DNA from 3 places in the Aneurinibacillus thermoaerophilus genome. Region 3 is predicted to be linked to each of the others. Evidence: riboswitches for the same ligand, from Rfam matches in the RefSeq annotation. Region 3 holds a riboswitch; each other region holds the start of a gene.
The links. Region 3 has a riboswitch for cyclic di-AMP ahead of K3F53_RS13960 (LysM peptidoglycan-binding domain-containing protein). Riboswitches for the same ligand answer to the same signal wherever they lie in the genome.
Positions count from the first base shown of each region.

Region 1: another riboswitch for cyclic di-AMP. It lies ahead of K3F53_RS12640 (Na-translocating system protein MpsC family protein); the one in region 3 lies ahead of K3F53_RS13960 (LysM peptidoglycan-binding domain-containing protein).
Region 2: another riboswitch for cyclic di-AMP. It lies ahead of K3F53_RS16350 (C40 family peptidase); the one in region 3 lies ahead of K3F53_RS13960 (LysM peptidoglycan-binding domain-containing protein).

Region 1 covers NZ_CP080764.1:2,421,392-2,426,298, reverse strand. The annotation lists gene kdpA (potassium-transporting ATPase subunit KdpA) at 1-809, opposite strand, end outside; gene K3F53_RS19935 (potassium-transporting ATPase subunit F) at 861-923, opposite strand; cyclic di-AMP (ydaO/yuaA leader) riboswitch at 1,442-1,587, opposite strand; cyclic di-AMP (ydaO/yuaA leader) riboswitch at 2,009-2,166, shown strand; gene K3F53_RS12640 (Na-translocating system protein MpsC family protein) at 2,286-2,666, shown strand; gene K3F53_RS12635 (sigma-54 interaction domain-containing protein) at 2,715-4,061, shown strand; gene pdhA (pyruvate dehydrogenase (acetyl-transferring) E1 component subunit alpha) at 4,424-4,907, shown strand, end outside.
Region 2 covers NZ_CP080764.1:3,168,354-3,173,260, forward strand. The annotation lists gene K3F53_RS16335 (thiol-disulfide oxidoreductase DCC family protein) at 4-414, shown strand; gene K3F53_RS16340 (sporulation protein) at 475-1,434, opposite strand; gene K3F53_RS16345 (thermonuclease family protein) at 1,583-2,155, opposite strand; gene K3F53_RS16350 (C40 family peptidase) at 2,302-2,826, opposite strand; cyclic di-AMP (ydaO/yuaA leader) riboswitch at 2,828-2,966, opposite strand; gene K3F53_RS16355 (hypothetical protein) at 3,179-3,370, opposite strand; gene K3F53_RS16360 (YitT family protein) at 3,620-4,249, opposite strand; gene K3F53_RS16365 (ATP-binding cassette domain-containing protein) at 4,590-4,907, opposite strand, start outside.
Region 3 covers NZ_CP080764.1:2,689,902-2,694,808, forward strand. The annotation lists gene K3F53_RS13950 (cytochrome ubiquinol oxidase subunit I) at 1-692, opposite strand, end outside; gene K3F53_RS13955 (polysaccharide deacetylase family protein) at 844-1,557, shown strand; cyclic di-AMP (ydaO/yuaA leader) riboswitch at 1,617-1,766, shown strand; gene K3F53_RS13960 (LysM peptidoglycan-binding domain-containing protein) at 1,775-2,566, shown strand; partial or broken gene K3F53_RS13965 (sigma-70 family RNA polymerase sigma factor) at 2,626-2,919, opposite strand; partial or broken gene K3F53_RS19455 (DUF4351 domain-containing protein) at 3,119-3,214, shown strand; gene K3F53_RS13970 (AHH domain-containing protein) at 3,339-4,052, opposite strand; partial or broken gene K3F53_RS13975 (transposase) at 4,090-4,506, opposite strand; partial or broken gene K3F53_RS13980 (helix-turn-helix domain-containing protein) at 4,477-4,688, shown strand.

The DNA.
Region 1 (4,907 bases), 270 kb from region 3:
AATGCATAAATAAGCGAAGTGGGCAGAAGCAGCATAAATAAAATGTGCAGAAGGTTTGTCAGCGGTGTCGGGTTCTCAAACGGGTGCGCTGCGTTTGTTCCGAAATAACCACCGCCGTTTGTACCTAAGTGTTTGATTGATTCCAGAGAAGCTACCGGCCCTCTGGTAATCACCTGATTTGCCCCTTCCAGCGTTGTCGCGGTCACTGCACCATGTAACGTCTGCGGTACGCCTTGAAAGACAAGAAAGAGCGCGGCGATGAAAGAAAGCGGTAGGAGTACACGGGTTATTAGACGGACAAGGTCAACATAGAAGTTACCCAGTTCATTTTTATTGCCAGATATACCGCGAATAAAAGCGATAGCTACTGCAAATCCTGTTGCGCTAGATGTGAACATCGGAAATGTGATGGCCAGCATTTGGGAGAGATAGGACAGTCCGCTTTCTCCGCTGTAGGCCTGCCAGTTGGTATTCGTAATAAAAGATGCTGCTGTATTAAAAGCCAGTGCGCTTGGCATATTATCAATACCATCCGGATTGAACGGCAGATATTTTTGGAGACGTAGTACAGCGTATATGAGTATCATCATAACGAAGTTAGAGAATAGCACAGCGGTCACATACTGTTTCGAGTCCATGGATTGTTCTTCATGCACACCCATTATCCGATAAAATAAACGTTCAACCGGCCCAAATACACGATCCAGTCTGGTTTTTTCATAGCTAAATACGTTAACCAGATAGCTTCCTACCGGTTTGATTAATAGTAATGCAATCAATAGAGTGACAGCTACTTGTATAATTCCTATACTCATTTTCGTTCCTCCTCGTCATCGACATTGGTAGCATTAGAGGTAGCATTAGAATTTTTCGGGTCTCATAAGGACGAAAATTAAATAAACAATAGCAAGGAATGCAATCATGCTAAGTGCAACCATCGATCAATCACCTCCTTATGCTCGATCGCAAAACCAGGCAAATCCCCAAAAAATCAGGAATGATACTACAAATAGAGCGATAGTGATGACATCATGAAACATTCCTCCATCCTCCTTTTTTGGATATCGCGTAGTTTTTTCTAAAAAAAAAAATAGACCGATGCATACCTCTTCTCCGTTTGAAACGCATGATGAAAGAAAACCGGGTGTAATAGACGCCAGTACACCAGAACTTTTTCATTCCATTAGAGGCAACGGATAAAAAAGTTCCCATGTAAGTCCGGTTTATCATGCGATTCACTGCTGGAGAAAAAGCACGATCGGTCTACCTAATGCCTGCCCATCCCTTCTGGTTGGACTTGCATTCTGTCTCCCTGTTCTTTTTCTTGAAACAGTGTTATTTGATTTTTTCAAAAATAAAAAGACCTGCAAAATATAAGAGCGGCTCATTTTACTGGCGGTAAAGCACAATAAAAAAAGACTGCTCAAATAGGCGGTCTCAAGACCTCCTTCGCTTTAGCCGACGAAGTTAGCTGACGGGTAGGATGGCGAAAGAGCGATTCTCATCCCTCCTTACAAAAGTAAGGATTAACCCCAAATACGTGGGTCCTCCGCTTCCGGATGCTCCGGAATTAGGCCGAATTTGCAATTGTTTTATGTGAATCATTATAAGAGGACTGAAACAAAAAACAAAACCCAAAATTTAAACAAAAAATAGCTAAATTACGTTTTGTTAAAATAATAAAATGATAAAATCATTTATATTCTTACTATATCTCCTTATTTTTTACGATTTCTTCGTATTATCTGTTTTTTTTATGTTGAAGCAGGGCCATGCAAGAAAAATATTTTTATTTTATGCAGTGGAGCAAACAAAAGAAAAAGAGTAAAAAAAAGAGAATATAGAAGAAAAGTAAAAGTTTTTTTGAAAAAAATTTAGATTTTCTTCGCTTTATAAATGCTAATCCTTCTTTACAAAAAGTGAACAGCACACATAATATAAATCCATCCCATTGATGTATTTTGAAATGATGGCAATCGAAGTGCTGATAAAAAGTAAATATTCACATCCAACCTGATCGCTGAGTCCCAAATAGGGAACGGGGGAACCAACCGCGGTATTCAAAATTATAAGCCGCACGGGGTGAATCTTGAATAGCAAATTCAAGTAGGGCGACTCTCACGCCCGAATCCGTCAGCTAACCTCGTAAGCGTGTCGAGAGGAGGAACGTTGTCTTGCTATCGTGACAGCTTTGTTTGTAGTGCGAAAAACCGGAAGAAGACATCCTCTTCTTTCGGTTTTTTTTATGAAGAAAAACAGGTAGAAAAAAAAGGGGGGACGTTGTTATGGGACAATCATCAAAAAACAGGATGGAAGCAACGATCAGTGAAGCGTATATCAAATTTTTACGGGAGATTCTCGGCAGAGGACCAAGAGAAACGAAGACATATATTATTAAAGATATGGTGATTGTACGTTTAAAAGAGGTGCTGACCCAGGAAGAAAAGACGCTGGTGAAAATTGAGCGAGGGAAGCCGCTGGTTAAGGAGATGCGGCGTATTTTGCGTGAGTCACACAGCGTGGAAACGGAGGAGATGATTTCACGTATTACCGGTTGTCAGGTGATTTCAAGCCACAGTGATATAAGTACTAAACTTGGGGAGCAGGTGGAATTGTTTATTTTAGATTGTGATTTAGAGAAAATTCTAAAAGTAGATGTAAAATAAAAATTTTGAGACATTTTGCACCGAGAATAAAACAGGAAGGTGATCGCTTTGAACGTAAAAAATTTTATTGATGAGGGCGGCGCTATTATGAACCTCTTCCATGAAGGGGTCGTTATCGTTGATCAGCGGGGAACAGTTTTATATGTAAATGAAGCATGCTCGCGAATCACAGGAATCCCAAAACAGGAGCTCATTGGGCAATATGTAAAAGATGTCGTTTCTGATACAAATATTTTAAAAGTCTTACAGTCTGGTTACCCGGCGCTGGATATTCCAGCGCGTGCAGGAGACAGCGTCGTTATTTCAAATATTGTGCCTATCTATGACGAAACGCAACAGCTTCTGGGAGCTGTATCGATCTTCCGCGATCTAACCGAAATATTGCGGCTGAATCACAGATTGTCAGAAGCGGAAAATACGATAAAAGATCTCCAGCAAAAGTTATCGCTTGCCGATTTAGCTGACGGGAATGATATGCTGATCGGAAATAGTCCTGCCATGAAAAAAATTGTGGAAATTTCTTTAAAAGCAGCGCGGGTTGACTCCACGATCATGATTGAAGGGGAAAGCGGAACCGGAAAAGAAATGCTGGCCCGTTTTATTCATAACCATAGCGAGAGAGCGAAACAGCCATTCGTTGCTGTAAATTGTGCTTCCATTCCGGAAACTTTGTTGGAAAGTGAATTATTTGGCTATGAAGAGGGCGCTTTTTCCGGTGCAAGGCGGGGAGGAAAACAGGGAATGTTTGAACTCGCGGATGGGGGGACATTGTTTCTGGATGAATTGGAGGATTTAACTCCATCTGTTCAGGCCAAGCTTCTTCGGGTGCTTCAATTTAAGGAATTAATTAGAGTAGGCGGAACGAAAACGAAAAAAGTAGATGTACGTATTATAGGAGCCAGCAATCAAAGCCTGGAAAAACTGGTCAAGGAAAAGAAATTTCGTGAGGATCTTTATTATCGTCTGAATGTCGTACGGGTAGAAATTCCTGCTTTGCGCGAAAGGAAAGAGGATATTCCGTTGTTTGTTCATCATATTTTAAAGAAGATGAGACATAAGTTGAACAAAACGGTTAAAAAGGTACATCCAGATGTTATCCGGCATTTGCTTGCTTACCCGTTTCCCGGGAATGTCCGCGAGCTGGAAAATATTCTGGAACTCGCCATTATTATGGATGACAATCAAGTCCTCGATTTGGCTGATTTGCCAGAGCATATTGCTTCCGCGTCATCCGATTCTTCCCCAACCATTCAACTCCCTACTTTGAGAGAAATGGAAATGTCTTTAATAAAAGAGGCAGTAAGCAAATGCAAAAACAAAGCGGAAGCTGCCCAAATGTTAGGAATATCACGGGCTACTTTATACAGAAAAATGGAAGCATATGGTATCTCATGATAAATTTATGTATCATTTTTAAACAAAAATAAGAGATGCTCACTTTGTTTTCTCATTTTGATACATAAAGAAAAACAAAATGTATCATTATTTTACATTTAATCTGATATGAAATCTGAAAATATTGAAAACATAACCTCTTCTTCTTGGTATACTTCTTGCTAATTAAAGAAAGTATCATGACTTCTTCTCTACTCTTGAACGATAATAGGATGTCAATGTATCCAATGGAATGTATACAGTTGTCATCACATTTTATGAAGGGAGAGGTAAAAATGTCGGTAAGCATAAATGGATTACCGGAGCAGGCTGGCAAATTGAAAGCGAATACACCGGTACCGGGCGAGGAAAATACGGCGGAGATGTACCAGGTTTTAACTCCTGAAGGGGAGCTTCGCGAAAGTATCGAAGGAAAAATTGATGAAGCGCTTATGCTTAGGATGTATAAGAATATGCTGCGTGTTAGAATGTTTGACCGGAAGTCCATCATCTTACAAAGACAAGGTAGGATGGGAACCTATGCGCCTTTTGAAGGTCAGGAAGCATCTCAGGTAGGAAGTGCGATGGCTTTATCGCCTCACGATTGGTTGTTTCCGACATATCGCGATCACGCGGCAGCGATTACCCATGGCCAGATGATGTTTCGCGTCTTCTTATATTGGATGGGGCATATGGAAGGTTCCATAAGTCCGGAAGGGAAAAAGATTATGCCTCCATGTGTTCCGATCGCTACACAAACGGTACACGCTGTTGGCACGGCTTGGGCCAGCAAGCTGAAAGGCGAACAGAGTGTAAGCATCGCTTATTTGGGGGATGGTGCGACTTCAGAGGGGGACTTCCACGAAT
Region 2 (4,907 bases), 480 kb from region 3:
CTCATGGGCGTTTCTTCCCATAATACCATTCTGCTTTTTGACGGAGTATGCAATCTCTGCAATCAGGCGGTAAAGTTTATCATTCCACGCGATCCGCAGAGAAACTTTCGTTTCGCTTCCTTACAATCGAATACAGGCCAGCGCTTACTGCAACAATACGGTCTGCCTAGCGATACACTCAACAGTGTCATACTGCTAGACAATGGCAAAGCATATACCAAATCATCCGCAGCGCTCCGTGTGGCACGTAAACTAGGCGGAATTTGGTCCCTGTTGTATGTATTCATCATGGTTCCCCGTCCGCTTCGAGATATAATATATAATTGGGTTGCTCGCAATCGCTATCGCTGGTTTGGAAAGCTAGAAACATGTATGCTACCGCCCCCGGACATAGGCGAGCGCTTTCTGAAATAAAAGTTAAAGCATGAGAAGAAGCCCCGAATTTGTTCCGGGGCTTCCGTTTTCCATGTATGATTATTCGTCTCCACCGTCAAACATATCACCGAAGAAGTCACCGAAACCGCCTCCGTCGTCCCCGCCGTCAAACGCGCTTTCGATTGCGTCTCCCCCTCCTACACCGTCCATCACTTCATCCATAATCTCAGACAAAATCATACCGCCAAGCAAACCGGCAGCAAAGCCGCCCATCGCCCCGGCAAAGCCACCATGACGGTGGTGATGATGGTCATGTTCCATCATTGAGCGTTGATGGAGATACGCGTGCGGATTGTCTACCATTTCTTCCATCACACCGCGCAAATAGTCTGCCACACTTGCAGGATCAGCAAGCAGCTCGTTGGAAAGCGCAACTTCGTGTTTGATTTCCACCTCATGTCCAAAGGAAGGCAGATCCAATTCAAGCAACAGGCGGATTTGCTCCTCTTCGATAGCAGCGATAAACTCTACTTCTTTTACCCTGTCCCGCAAAAATGTGGTCGGGAAAAACTCAAACTCCTGTGCGTAGCCGTTGAACTTGCGGGAATCATGTTTTTCGCGAAAGCCTAACTGCTCAAAAGCAGCAATAATGTTTTGGAAGCGCTGCGGCGGATTAACGCGAATGTAGTCGCGGTCCTGATTGTCTACCCCCGCTGCAATATCGAGATTGGTCACAAAATAATATGCTACCGTATGGCTTGAAATCAGCAGATCTTTCGGCAATTCATACCGAAACGGAAACACCTTTCTTTCTTCCGCCCCAATATTAAAATTGCAGGCAAACGGAATGGTAGCGATAGCCTGCCTGTATTCGTTTTGCTTCGTGCGAATGGCCATCATAAACTGAACGTCGATTTTTTTTATGTATTGTTCGACGGCACCACCCTGAATCACAAGCTCTCCTTCGACTGTATCGCCAAGTATAAACTCGCTATTGCGAAGTACCAGATCTACTCTGGCCGACCCGAATCCCAGCTTCGCCATCATCTTTTTGAACATCTCAACGACTCCCTTCCTTACCGAATGATTCTAACTATCCTGAGATTTTATGCAAAAAATACCTGGCTATAATTGTTATCCGTTATACAGCATAACCTTATTCTTCTATCCGTGTATGCTATACGTGGCAACATTATAAAAGTTTCAGCTATTTTTCCACTTTGCGATCCGGAAATGCTTCCTTAATGTTCTTCCATACGCCGCGCTCCGCTTCCCGCGCTTCCGTTTGCCATTCGCGGATCTGGTCGACGTATTTTACATTCGGCGGAAACGTCGCCAGGCGCGCCAGACCACTTCTAACAAGCGTACCATTGAAAAATTCCCCTTTACCGTCTTTCACATCAAGATATACATAACGCAGCCACCGTCCGTACCGATCCGTGGACTGGACATCTTTTTCAAGCCAAACTTCCTTGCCTTCTAGACGCCTCGTCGTATATTGCTTTGCTTCTTCTCCGAGATATCCTTTCGGCCGGTTTGGTGCTTTCGATTCCGGCGTATCAACAAGAATCAACCGTATCTTCCGTTCTTTTCCCTTCACATTTACCACAAATGTGTCCCCATCCACGACTCTAACCACTTTTGCCTTCTGCAGTTGCTGCTCGTTAACATTTACGACTGCCTTTGTTTCTTGAAAACTGTCCTGGGAACCTGTGCTACAGGCAGCAAGTATCCATACGCAAATAAACCATATGATAGACAAGCTCGCCTTTCTTCCCATGTCTCATCCACTCCACTTCATTTTTGTTCTAGATATGTTTTCCAGATAGAAAAAACTCGCGGACAAATGCTTCGCAAGTTTTTCCTAATCATCAAGATAAAAACCAGCCTATCGACATAGACTGGTTTTTATCTTAGTCATATTTTCTATTTTACAACACGACGGGCAGTTACATAATACTTTTTATACCAAGAACTGTTCAAACTGCTGATCGTAACATTATATTTCGTGTTGGCCATATGCAGAATTTTTCCACTCCCGATATATATACCAACATGAGTAATATCCCATTTGTTTTTCTTAGTGCTAAAAAATACTAAATCTCCTTTTTTTAGCTGGTTTTTTGGAACGTATGAGCCAAGCTTTACCTGTTTGTCATCATCCAGCGTATTTATGTTAATTCCGTTCTTTTTGAATATATAATAAATAAAACCGGAACAATCCATATATTTTCCAGGCACATAGGCATGTCTGTACTTTGCTTTGCCAATCAGGCCTTTGCCAGTATTGATAATATTGTCAATCACACGACTTTCGTTACTGATATTCAAAGTACTTCCGTATTTTGCAGAAATATCTGCAGCTTCTGCCTGCATGGGTGCAGCCATTCCCCCAAGCAAAATTCCTGCTGTTAATAGACTTGCTGTTACTGCTTTGAAATTTTTTTTCATGATTCCCTCTCTTATCTGCCGACGAGGTTAGCTGACGGGTTCGGTCGAAAGACGCCCGACCGCGCATGCGCGGTTTCACCCCAAATCATTGGTTCCCCCGTTCCAACGTGTATCAAAATTGGATTAGGCATATGTTTTGTTTCATGTATACCATAACGTACATAGAATACGATTTCATTATAATAAATGTGGATATGAAGCCTCTTTTTGTAATTAATTTCATATACTTACATCATATATAGACGGTCAGATAAGCCTTTCAATAGGCGAACTCAAACCAATAAAAAAACAAATAGACGGCCCGATTCTGAGCCGTCTGTTCGCTTTCTTTATTTGATTTTATGTTGAGTGACTACAGAAGGAGAGTCTGTAATGGTGTTTCTAACTGCCTATCCAGTATAATTGCAATAATAAGAATAACAAAAAAAATACTGGCTAATTTCATGTAGTTTTTCGGATCTCTGTTTCGCATAACGGAAACAATTGCTAACGTCCCAAATAAAATGAGTCCCGCAAACCCTATAAGTTCCATTAACGCCCACATAAAAATGAAGCCTCCTTTATATGTTCAACCACTTCATCCTGAGAAGCTCCGCATATTCATTAAGATAAGAGTAACATAAGTTCCTGAAAAGACAAAAAGAAAGAAGCATCAAGTATATCATGGCAAAAACAAAAGAAGGTTATCCAGTCTAAAACAGTAGGAACAACCCTATTGTGTATATCTTACTGCTAAATGTCAGCCATACGAAAAACCCCTGCACAGGGGTTTTTCGCTAACCAAATTATCCATTCAAATCATCTGCTCAGACAATTGCTGCTCTCCCTCTTTTTCTTCCCCAAAATGCACAGTCCAGGTAATCACTTTTCCGGCAACAATAACCGCCAGAATCGTATAAAAAAGTTTATCTAAAGGCAAAAAGAATGAAGATAAACCTAATACGATTAAGTCTAAAATGAGAAACACGGTTCCTATCGATATACCGGTACCTTTACTGATAAAAAGACAGAGCAAATCCTCTCCACCCGTTGTTCCGCCATAGCGCAGGACAAGTCCGGCACCATAACCGGTGATAATCCCCGAAAGAACGGAAGCCAGCACCATCATATGGCTAAAATCAAAAATCAACGGTGAATACAATTCGCACAACTCATAAAATAAGGAAAAAGCAAACGTGCCTAAAGCCGTCTTTAAGATAAACTGCGGACTTTTTTTGAAAAGAATCAGGATGAAAAACGGGAGATCAAATAGAAGTATTGTGATTGCAGGTGAAAAGTCAAATACGTACTTAAGCAGAAGAGAAAGACCGACAAAACCACCTTCTAATAAATTGTTTTGGAAATTAATGTGGTAATAGCCAAAAGCCAAAATAAACGTTCCTAACAAAATCATCAAAACCGAGCGAATACTTTGTTTCCTCATATAAGAAGCCTCTTTCCGTAGTAGTGTAATAACAACTAACTACGGCAGAGGTTCTATACGATTGTTTTGTTCGCATAATCTCCCATCCGTAGTTAGTTGTTTTGACCTATGTTCATAACAACCTGACTACGGCGCTAAATATATGAGAGATCAAACCGCTTCCATATCTGCCTGGCAGGCAACATGGTTTCGAACCCTTTCTTTATAAATTTATTTTGATAATTTGATTATATCATATTTATACAAATCATGGCTAATAAAAATAACCAGGTTCTGTTACCAAGATACAAATCATAAAAAGTGTTAAAAAGAGCTGTACCATCTATTCGGTACAGCTTTTTTATCGTATTTTCCCTTGCTTAAGGAATAACACCCGATTTCCAAGCTTCTTCGCCTCTTCTTCATCGTGTGTAACAAGCAGCACGGGAATCCTCCACATACGATGTAATTCCAGAAGCTCATTCTGACATTGCAAACGCGTGTCCTTATCCAGCGCGGAAAAAGGTTCATCCAGAAGCAACAACTCTGGCTCTGTCGCCAGCGCCCGTGCCAGCGCTGTCCGTTGTTTTTCTCCACCGGAAATTTGATGAGGATATTTGGGCAAAAGATGTGAAATCTTAAGGACATCCAACAATTTCTCGATTAAAGCGCGCTTCTT
Region 3 (4,907 bases):
GAAAACAAACCGCCAACGGTAAGAGCCATCATTAACGCTTTGCGGTGAAATAAAAATTCCTTACTTCCCCTGTTACTCTTCAACAATTTAAACGCTGCAATGGAAGCAATCGTAAATGCGCCGGTCATGTAAGCAGACAAAGTAACATGTCCCGCCGATACAAAAAAACTCGGGTTAAAAAATCCAACCCACGGATCCACATCAATCACTTCGCCGTTTTCCATCCTAAAACCGGCGGGCGTTCCCTGAAATGCATGCACATTTGTAATCAGGATCGCGGATGCTGCCGCACCAATCACTACGAATATCATGCTTAGAATGCGCATAGACGCGGACAACCGATCGGCCGCATACACATAAATGGACATGAACAACGCTTCCAACAAAAAAGCGAAAATCTCAATCTGAAACGGAAGAGCAACAACCTTCCCAACGACTTCCATAAAACCAGGCCACAGCAAGGAAAGCTGAACACCCGCAATGGTGCCGGAAGGAATAGCCACCCCGAGAAGCACCGCAAATCCTTTCGTCCAGCGTTGTGCCATAATGCCATAGTCTTTGTCTTTTTTCCACTGGCGCAAAACTTCTGCTGTTAAAATCATCAGCGGAAGCCCCACGCCAAGCGTAGCAAAAATAATATGAAATCCCATTGTCGTCCCAAACAACGCCCGGGCTAGTTGCAAATCATCCACCGTTTTCTGCTCCTCTCATCTGGAATGCTTTCCACTTTAGTATTGTTTTCCTACACGATAAATATTCTGCATGCATTCCCACCCTTTGTAAGCATACCTATCCAAAAACGCGCAAACATTATACATACCATTACATAAAACGGTGAGAGACATGAAAATTGTGAAGCTTTTCGTTAGCTTAATCGCCACATTGTTATGCTGCTGGGCCACTGTGTTTCCAGCAGCGCCAGCAATCTCGAAATCGACTGCTTCCCCTATTTACCATGTTGACACGAAGCGGAAACTCATTGCCCTTACGTTCGACGATGGCCCCCATCCTGTCTATACGGCTAAGTTGCTAAACATTCTTGACAAATATCATGCCAAAGCGACGTTTTTTGTCGTGGGCCAGCGCGCGAAATGGTATCCCCGTGTGATCAGGGACATTAATCGCAGAGGTCATGAAATCGGCAACCATACGTTTACCCACCCGCGTATGAAGAACATAACTACGGCCCGTTTACGTGATGAAATCCGCAAAACCGATCAAGTCATTTACTCGCTAATCGGGAAACACCCGCGCTTCTTTCGTCCACCCGGAGGAGAAGTAACATATACTGTGCTTCTCAGTTCGACAAAACAAAAACATCCGGTCGTCATCTGGTCATACCACCAAGATACGCGCGATTGGGCACATCCGGGGATCGACTACATAGTTAACAAAGTAACAAGTGGAGCCAAACCGGGAGATATTATTCTGTTTCACGACTCCGGTATCGACCAGACGCAAACATTGCTTGCAGTGGAGAAAATCCTTCCTATTCTTTCTAAAAAAGGGTATAAATTCGTAACACTTTCCCATCTTTTACAAGAAAAAGAAAGATAAAACTTTAAGTACTTATAATTACCAGCGATCCTCTTTTGATTTTTGTGTTATGATGTCGGGGTACAAAAAAGCCGAAACTTCTTTAAATAAAGAAGTGCAGGGGATACTCTTTTGGGGTGAATTGCTTATCAAGATACATGGATAAGCATAGGGTAAACTCCTGAACCCGAACCCGGCAACTAACCTTGTAGGCTATCAGGAGAGGAGAGTTTTTTGTATGAAAAAAAGTTTATTTACCGGTTTACTTACATTAACTGCATGCGTAAGCGCCACCAATATAGCCGCCGGTGCAGAGTACAAAGTAAAAAGAAATGATACGCTGTGGAACATTGAAAAGGCTCATCATCTACCTTTCACTTCGCTTCAGGCTGTCAACCCATCCGTTGATCCATTAAACTTGCAAATCGGTTCTACGATCCAATTACCGGACACCTATACAGCCATGGAAGGAGAAACTTTCTGGACCATCGCGAAGAAGCTAAACGTTCCTGTCCAAAAGCTGCAAGCCGCGAATCCAAACGTAGACCCGCAAAATATTCAAGGCGGCACCGTACTTGTGTTGCCAGAAAAGAAACAAGACGATAAAAAGGCACCAAAAAAGAAAGCGAACAAACCAGCGACCGCAATTGCAGCCAACAAAACTTCCGACAGTCCGTCGGTGAAAACGGCCTCTGGTAAAAAGTTTACCTATAAGCGCGTCATTTTTTCAAAAGCAACGGCTTATTCCGCTGCACCTGAAGAAAACGGCGGGTGGGAAGGTGTGGACTACTTCGGCAATAAGCTGAAGGTCGGTACCATCGCGGTCGATCCAGATGTGATTCCGCTTGGAAGCAAAGTGTACATTACAGGCTATTCCTTCCAGGGGCTTCCGAAAGGCGGTATGATCGCACACGCCACCGATATTGGCGGAGCTATTCAAAACAACCGCGTGGATATTTTCGTGCCAGGCTCACCAGAACATGTAAGTAAGTTTGGCGTTCAAAATATAAAAGTTTATGTTTTAAAATAAGAAACAAACCGCCGAAAAATGGGAAAAAATTTTTCGGCGGTTTGTTTTTATATGTTCGATTAATTTTTCACTGCATTCTCGTTTTTGCGGTAAAATTCATGAAACAACTTCAATAAAGCCCTCTTCTCAATCCGCGATACATATGAACGTGAAATGCCAAGCTCACGCGCGATCTCCCGCTGTGTCCGTTCCTCTTCGTTATCCAGCCCGAAGCGGCCAATAATAACTTCTTTTTCCCTATCATCGAGGATATGAATGTGCTGATAAATTTTGTTTTTTTCAATCTTTAGCTGTACCTTATCTTCGACTTCGTTCGCTTCTGTGCCAAGAATATCGATAAGGGATATTTCATTTAACCAAATATGTTGTATGTGTTGTGCGATCAGATCCATATTCGTGTGTGCATTCCCCGACGAAAAATACTGGTGAACCCAACCTTTATCCGGTTCAGATGGATTCAATCTTTTTTATCCAGAATTATCCAAAAAATAAAATACGGAACCCCCTTTAAATACAACTTTATACGTTACAGACTTATCATTATCAATAAAAGTCGAACTGAAACAAAAAAACTGGCGTGACTATATTCAGCAGGACAATCCTATCGCGGCTGCACTGCTAAGCAAAATAAGGTACACTTCCAAAGAATGAGTAGAAGCCAAAAAAAGAATTTCTTCGCATGCTGGTGCAGACCCGGCTTGTATGACACTGTGATATGCTCCCCTTTAAGATGCAGAACTCCCAGTCAAAACGTTTAGTCCGGTATCCACCTCTAAACTACCTTTACTTCTTGAAAGTCGCACCCAATAATCCCATTCTTCTCTATTTCTTCCCTAAACTTTTCTGACACAAATACTGGTATCTCATCCCCTTTTAGTTTAATTATATGATTCCCAGCTACATTCTCTTTAGTCAACGCATATTTTTGTACCGAATATATTTTTTCTCCATCTAGTTCAAAAACACTATCCTTTGAATGTTCAAGACAAAGCGCGTCTACCACATTTATAATATTTGCCACAAAATAACCTTCCAGCGGCTCGTTCGTACACTTGTCTATGATTCTAACAGGGAAATACTGAATATTACCCTTTTCTAAACTGTCTAAAACCCTCTTCAATTTAGACGAAACGACAAACCACCCTAAATTATTCGCTAGGTAGTCTGTTTGCCGTTCCCCCTCGTTCGGGTCATAATAAAAAGTGATTCTTTCGTTCCAACTTTTGAAGAGTTTTCCCTCTTTAAGCTGGTATTGCTCTATCCCATAAGTTTCTTCACAATAACACATAATATCGTCATCCGGATGCCTATCTTGATGCGGAAGCAATTCTTTATTCCAAGCCTCATCCAAATCTAAGCCATACTTTTTCGTAATCGCTTCTATTTGCGGTGTATACTTCTTACTTTTATTAGTTGCATAATGATGTACTTGTTCAGGTTTAGCTTTTGGCGTCCCCTTAGGAAAGTCTAATAAACATGACTTTATAAAAAGAGGGGCAGTTCAGTAACTACCACTCATTATATCAACTTACTTTGCTGTTAGGTATGTCAGGCATGATATAAGCGGTTTTATTCTCCATCATGCCATAGATAATATTGACAAGTCTTCTCATAATGCAAATAAGCGCTTGTTGTTTGGTTTTACCTTCTGCTAGCTTTTTCTGATAATACTCGTAAAACACAGGATTTCGAGGAGTTTTACTACCTTTACAAATATGTATTTGTTGAACAGCCAAGTTATAAAAGATAGTGTATAATTCCCTGTTTCCTTTTTTGCTTTTCTGAATAGTTTCCTTGCCGCCCGAACCCATTCGGACAGGGGCTATTCCTGCGTATCTTGCAAGTTTATCGGAATTAGTGAAACGATGAATATCCCCGATTTCTGCAATGAAAGCGGATGCTGTCACCGTATCAATGCCTGGCATCGTTTCAAGCTGAAAGAAATCCTGAAAGAACGTGGCATTTCTCAACGTGAATTGGCCCGGCTCACAGGGCTGCGCCCAAGCACAGCACCATCAGCCATCTTTGTTCGGACAACGTAGACAGAGTTTATCTCTCCACATTGGAAAAAGTATGCAAAGTGCTAGACATCGACATCCAGGAGTTAATCGAGTTGGAGTAATCCTCTCGCTATAGTCATTGTTTCTATGTACGTAAAAGTTGCGAAATATTTCAAAAGGCAGGGAGAAAGCAAAGGTAGGGTTTTGGAGAATAAAATTGGTAGTATCTGATAATTTCAAGGTGATTTCTAGCAGATGACAATACATCAAATAGGCCATACTTTTTAAATTGAATGTACGTCTGAAAAATATAAATAAAAATTATACAGATAATACATTGT